3 regions of the Alteromonas gilva genome follow, and region 1 is predicted to be linked to each of the others. Evidence: predicted binding sites of a transcription regulator. Region 1 holds the regulator's gene; each other region holds the start of a gene.
The links. Region 1 encodes sigma-54, which starts transcription at its own class of promoters, with help from an activator protein. Its sites were predicted from a motif close to GTTGGCACGNNNNTNGNNT; they were not measured.

Region 2: a site for sigma-54 is predicted at 906-924, ahead of nirB (nitrite reductase large subunit NirB). Genes of this name have one in related genera too.
Region 3: a site for sigma-54 is predicted at 1,001-1,019, ahead of OIK42_RS16140 (DUF2884 family protein). Genes of this name have one in related genera too.

The regions. Positions count from the first base shown of each region.
Region 1 covers NZ_JAQQXP010000001.1:1,063,654-1,065,861, forward strand. Annotated here, with positions in the region: gene ptsN (PTS IIA-like nitrogen regulatory protein PtsN) at 1-182, opposite strand, end outside; gene hpf (ribosome hibernation promoting factor) at 195-482, opposite strand; gene OIK42_RS04705 (RNA polymerase factor sigma-54) at 507-1,985, opposite strand; gene lptB (LPS export ABC transporter ATP-binding protein) at 2,068-2,208, opposite strand, start outside.
Region 2 covers NZ_JAQQXP010000001.1:2,696,729-2,698,936, reverse strand. Annotated here, with positions in the region: gene OIK42_RS11955 (bifunctional protein-serine/threonine kinase/phosphatase) at 1-803, shown strand, start outside; gene nirB (nitrite reductase large subunit NirB) at 1,066-2,208, shown strand, end outside.
Region 3 covers NZ_JAQQXP010000002.1:561,636-563,843, reverse strand. Annotated here, with positions in the region: gene OIK42_RS16150 (mechanosensitive ion channel family protein) at 1-517, shown strand, start outside; gene OIK42_RS16145 (hypothetical protein) at 611-802, opposite strand; gene OIK42_RS16140 (DUF2884 family protein) at 1,085-1,888, shown strand; gene OIK42_RS16135 (NAD-dependent epimerase/dehydratase family protein) at 1,930-2,208, shown strand, end outside.

The sequences.
Region 1 (2,208 bases):
TTGCCGATGCCCGTGCTGCCCATTTTTTCGCGAGCCAACAGCGCTGTGAGGGCCTCGTCCTTTTGGATTTCCGGATTGGCTTGTGCAGCAATTGTGCTAATAATTTCGAGTATGCGTTTTTTACTGTTGCACTGGACCGCACATTCAGTGCGATCCAGGCTAACTAAGGCTTCTATATTCATAGGGTTAGGGGCCTAGTGCTTTTTGAGCTTTTCCTTATGCTTAATGACCTGACGATCAAGCTTGTCTACCATAGCGTCGATCGCTGCATACATATCTAAGTTTTCTGACGACGCAAATACTTCAGCACCGCTTAAATGCATGGTGGCCTCAGCTTTTTGATTCAGTTTTTCCACATTCAATATCACATGGACATTTGAAATGTGGTCAAAATGACGCTCCAGTTTGCTAAATTTAGTATCAACATAGTTACGCAAAGAATCGGTAATCTCAACGTGATGACCTGTAAGATTAATTTGCATAGTTCGTCTTCCTTATATTTCTGCCTAGATAAGGCTCTTGCGTTGGTTAGACGGTGGAATCGAAAGTGATTCCCGGTATTTTGCTATTGTTCGCCGAGCAACTTTAATACCTTGATCAGCCAACAATTGGGCAATTTTACTGTCGCTTAAAGGTTTGCTGGGTTTTTCCGCAGCAACCAATTTTTTTATTAACGCACGAATAGCGGTAGATGAGCATTCGCCGCCCGATTCAGTCGCTACGTGACTTGAGAAAAAGTATTTAAGCTCAAAAATACCGCGTGGGGTATGCATATATTTCTGCGTGGTCACCCGTGATATGGTTGATTCATGCATATCAACCATTTCAGCTACGTCATTGAGCACCATTGGTTTCATCATTTCAGGGCCATGCTCAAAGAAGCCCATTTGTTGCTGCACAATACAGTTAGCAACTTTAAGCAGTGTGTCGTTGCGTGACTCCAGGCTCTTTATGAACCATTTAGCCTCTTGCATGTGCGAGCGGATAAACTGTGAGTCAGCGCTATTTCTCGACTGACGACTCATTGCCGCATACTGTTGATTAACGCTCAGTTTAGGCAGACTATCCGGGTTGAGTTCTACCACCCAGCGGCCCTTTTTCTTGCTAACCGAGACATCAGGAATGACATACTCAGGTTCCTGGGTAATCAACGCACTGCCAGGACGCGGATTAAGTGTTTGTAGCAAACGCATGGCTTCTCGCAGATCATCTTCTTTGAGCCGCGACTTACGCATGAGTGTGCGGTAGTCCTTGCTGCTCAACAGATCGGCGTAATCTTCTATCAATGTTTTTGCTTCGTTTAGCCAAGGCGTATCCGGCGCAAATTGTTTAAGCTGAACCAGTAGACACTCCTGCGGGGTACGTGAACCGGAGCCGATGGGGTCAAACATCTGAATGCGCTTAAGGACACATTCAACTTCGTCTTCCTCAACGGGCTCTTCCATATCATCAGTATTGACGCTGTTGAGAATATCTTCAACTGAAACGGTTAAATATCCTGACTCATCTATCGAATCAATAATCGCGATAGCAATAGCACGGTCGATTTCACTGAATGGCGTCAGGCGCATTTGCCACAATAAATGAGCCTGGATGTCATCGGTGGTTTCGCCCTGAAAAACCTGATCGTCGTCTGACGAGGAAGGGCCAGGTGCCGGTGCCGACGATGCTGAATAATATTCATCCCAGGTACTGTCGATAGGCAGCTCGTCAGGCAGTTCGTTTTTTTCCAGCGCTTCGTTGGAGTCTAAATTATTATCGCTGGTGGCAGTTGCCGCTGCATCAGCTTCAGCATCGAGTTTACTGGTCTCGACGATATCGTTGTCGCTGTTGTCCTCGATTTCAAGCAGAGGATTAGCATCCAGCGCTTCCTGAATTTCTTGCTGAAGATCCAGTGTAGAAAGCTGCAGCAGTTTAATGGCCTGCTGCAACTGTGGCGTCATAGTGAGTTGTTGACTAAATTTAAGCTGTAAAGATGGTTTCATCTACTTCTATTCTTAACGCCTTGCTTGTTATTGAAATGGACAATGGTGGTTGTCACGTTATTGTTTGGCAGCCTGTCCCTAACTATAGCCTGAATTGCTCACCCAGGTATACATCCTTCACTTTTTGATTGCTCAACACCTGTTCTGCGCTACCCTGAGCAATCAGTTCTCCCTGGCTGACAATATAAGCCATCTCACAAACATCCAGGGTTTCCCTGACGTT
Region 2 (2,208 bases), 1.6 Mb from region 1:
TGCAGGCTAATACCGGTTTCCTCGATGAAATGGTCAAAGAAGAATGGATCGGCAACCGGGTAACCCATACCAATGTGTTAAACAGCTACCAGCACACTTTTACCCGCAGTGGCTTTTACACGGTGATGGCGCATTTTCCCGGCAGTAGTCTGCGCCAGTGGTATGATGATAACGGCCCTGCCACACTGGCGCAGGTGCGTGACTGGACTACCCAGGTGATTAACGGTTTAACGGCTATGCACCGCCAGGGCATACTGCACCAGGACATTCGCCCTGAAAATATCATTGTTAATGACTCAGGTGTGCTGACAATTATTGATCTGGGGGCGGCCAGCATCGCCGGGCATAACTTTTTGCAAAGTGATGCCGAGCTGTTTATTCCCGGCGATTTACTGTTTAGTGCACCGGAGTATTTTGCCGGGCTGTGGCCAGATGAACGTGCCGATCAGTTTTCACTGGCCGTGCTTGTTTACCACCTGCTCAGCGGTGAATACCCCTACAACACCAATGTGGCCAGGCAATCCAATTATGCCGGTTTACTTAAATTACGTTATACCAGTTTGCTCCAGCGAAACGTCAATGTGCCGTTGTGGGTGGATGCTGCGCTGAAACGCGCCTGTCATCCTCAGGCAGCGAAGCGCTATCCGAGTTTATCGGAGTTTCTTTACGATTTGCACCACCCGAATCCGGCCTACCGGGGCGGTGTGCCGTTGATTGAACGCAATCCGGTGCGCGTGTGGCAGGGGATCTCGGCGGTGTTGATGGTATTGTTGATGGTCGTCGTCGTTTTGCATTACGGGTAAATCAATGCACCAAAAGCATTCGTTTTGCTTATTTTTGGTGCGTTGTGATCCGTGTTGCTGCCAAAAGTCAAAGCTAACTCCTTGTATTTATTGGGCTCCAATTTTGGCATTATAATTGTATTAGTATTGTCATAGTCCCGATGAGTACCATGAATGTATTGCTCGGGTAACAACTTAATTAGCACTATGCTTAAACAGGCAACGAAGCCCGCAACCAGAAATGGTTGTGGGTTTTTTTTTGCCTCAAATACAGGTGAATGAAATGAATCTTTCCTCACAGCAACAACGCGTCGTTATTATTGGTAACGGTATGGTAGGTCACCACTTTGTTGAGCAACTGATCAACAGTCAGGCTGATTGCGATATCACCGTTTTAAGTGGTGAGAGTCGGCTGGCCTACGACCGGGTGTATTTATCGTCGTATTTCGCCGGCAAAACTGCCGCAGATTTGGCCCTCACTGATGAGAAAACCTATCAGGAATGGGGCGTAAAAGCGGTGACAAATGCCTGGGTGACCAATATTGATCGCGCTAAAAAGGTGGTTACCACCAAAGACGGCGTTCACTATCCCTACGATAAACTGGTACTCGCTACCGGCTCCTATCCGTTTGTTCCGCCTATTCCGGGTAATGATCAGGAGCACTGTCTGGTCTATCGTACCATTGAGGATCTGGAGTCGATCAGTGCGTCGGCGGCGCAAAGCAAAGTGGGTGTGGTGGTTGGAGGCGGCTTACTGGGGCTTGAGGCGGCTAACGCCCTCAAGCAGGCCGGTCTGGAAACCCACGTAGTGGAATTTGCCCCGCAACTGATGGCAGTGCAGCTTGACCCTATGGGGGGGGAACTGCTCAAAGATAAAATTGAAGCCCTTGGCGTTAAAGTGCATACCCAAAAAGCCACGGAAGTGATAGAGGCGGGCGAGAATTGTCGCTACCGTATGAAGTTTGGCGACGGCTCGGTACTGGAGACAGATTTAGTGTTGTTCTCTGCCGGTATCCGGCCCAGCGACCAGTTAGCACGTGAGTTTGGTCTTGTTGTCGGGGAGCGTGGCGGTATTGTTATCGATAATCAGTGTAAAACCTCTGATCCGGACGTGTACGCCATTGGTGAGTGTGCGCTGTGGGATAAACGTATCTACGGTTTGGTGGCGCCGGGCTATGCCATGGCACGAGCTGCTGTAGCTGACCTGACCGGCGGGGAAGGCGAGTTTGCCGGTGCCGACATGAGCACTAAGCTTAAGCTTATGGGCGTTGAGGTAGGCTCTATCGGTGATGCGCACGGCCGCACGCCGGGAGCGCTGGTCTACACCTACCATAACCAGCCTGAAGGGGTGTACAAAAAGCTTGTGGTAGATGCCAACAAATCACTGGTGCTGGGTGCTGTGCTGATTGGTGATACCAGCGACTAC
Region 3 (2,208 bases), on a different contig from region 1:
CTCGGTATATGTCGATATTCATTCGATTAAGTTATACAACGATGAAAGCCTGAAGAAGGTGGCTAAAATTCGCTTTATCGCCGATTACATCGCCGCCAAAGTTGACGAGCTTCAGCGCTATCATAAAGATAATTCTATCGACGAAAGCGATCTGCTCAATCGTCGGGCGCTAAGCAATATCGGCACATTCAGGGCCTACCTGGAGGCTTACCTGACCAAACACCCCAAGATAAATCAGGATATGACATTAATGGTGCGTCAGCTACCCCCCAATGAACTGGGCCTGCCACTGGAAGTGTATTGTTTTTGCAGGGACAAATCCTGGGTTGCTTACGAAAAAGTACAAGCCGACATCTTTGATCACATTATGGCAATGATGCCGCAATTTGAATTACGTGCATACCAGCGTGACAGCCACCTGGGCAACTTTATGCCTGCTAATCAGGGCCAGCCACCGTCGGCAGAGACCCTGTGTGATGAAACCCCGAAGGCTCATCAAGCCGACAAAAAAAAGTGACTAAAGGCAACAAGGCGCCTTGTTGTCACTGGTGATGTCAGGCATAAAAAAAGCGCTCAAATGAGCGCTTTTTAGTATACAAGCCGCTGCTATTTAGCTGATTACGTAAACCATCAACAGACATACAACCAGCGCACTGACGCCAAGATAACCCATCTCGATGCGCTCATGCAGGGCTTCGCTACCTTCTTTATTAGACATGAAACCCATTACGATGCTGCTCATGCCTAAAGTAAATGCCACTAACGCAACAGCAAATAAAATTGCATCAATCCAATCACTCATAATCTTTACCCTATAAAAATTCTGCGCGTATTATGCACTAAGCGAACAAAAATGAACATGCGCTTTACGCATAAAGCAGTGAAAATTGATCTTGGTCAATTCCGCTAAAAGTTAGTCTATTACCTCTAAATTATTAACAAACCACTTATTTTACAGCTCACTAAAAACCGCAAGCAATTGAAAATTAACAATAAAAATATTGGCCTGCGATTTGCGATAAAGCACAGTAACAGTTACCCAATACTATGTCACAAACAGCTATTTAAGATAAGAGGTTTTAGGATGAAAACTATCGCTACCGCACTACTCATGACTTCAGCACTTTGTGCCCAGCCCGCTTTAGCCCATATCGAAATTGATAACCAATGTAATATGCAACTGCATGGCTCTGTTACCTACGATCACGGGGATTTGACCATTACTACCGAGGATGGTGAGAAAGTGCTGATCACCCCTGCTCACCAGCTCTATGTCGACGGCCAGGTCATCAGCCTTAACGATGACGAGCAACGCTGGGTAACCGACTACTACACCAGCATAGAAAGCGCTATTCCCATGACGGTTGAAATTGCCCGCGACGGAATCAAAATCGCAAGCTATGCAGTAACCGAAGTGTTTTCTGAACTGCTCGGCGCCGACCACGAATTAACTGACGACTTCGATGAACTTTTTATCGATCTCTCGGCACAAATCGACGAACGCTTTTTCGCTGCTGACGGTACTTACCGGTTTGACAGTACTAACTTAAACGGAGATTGGGCGGATGCTGCCTGGAGTGAACAACTAGACAGTAAAATTGACGATTTGGTTGAGCGCTCTATGGGCCACTTCCTGATGGCAATCGGACGCCAAATGCTGTTCGCCGATGGTGACATGGATGATTTTGCCGCACGTATGGAAAACTTTGGCGAAACCATTGAGCAACGCGTTGAAGGCGAAGCCGAAGCGCTGGAGTCAAAAGCCGACGAACTGTGCACCGTGCTAGCCAAAGCCGATTATGCTGAAACCCGAATGCAGCAAAACATTGCCGCGCTGAAGGGATTGGATCTGCTGGAAACAGATGGTCGTTCAGCGTTGCAGCAGTAACGTGATAGACTGACGCCAATTAATCTGGATAGGTCGTCAGTATGGCAGGCAACAGCAATAAACTCTTACTTTGTGGATGTGGCTGGCTGGGAGGATACCTCGCCAGCCATTTTGCCAACAGCAAGCAAATAACCGGCACAACTCGCAGTCAGGATAAAGCGCAACAACTGCAGCAAGAGGGCGTTAAGGCACTGTTATTCGCTCTGGGCGACAACCCTGATAGTCTCAGTGCACACAGCGCAAACAGTACGGTGATATTAAATATTCCGCCAGGCCGACGCAACACGGATCTCGACGGATTTACCCGGCACATGTGCGAA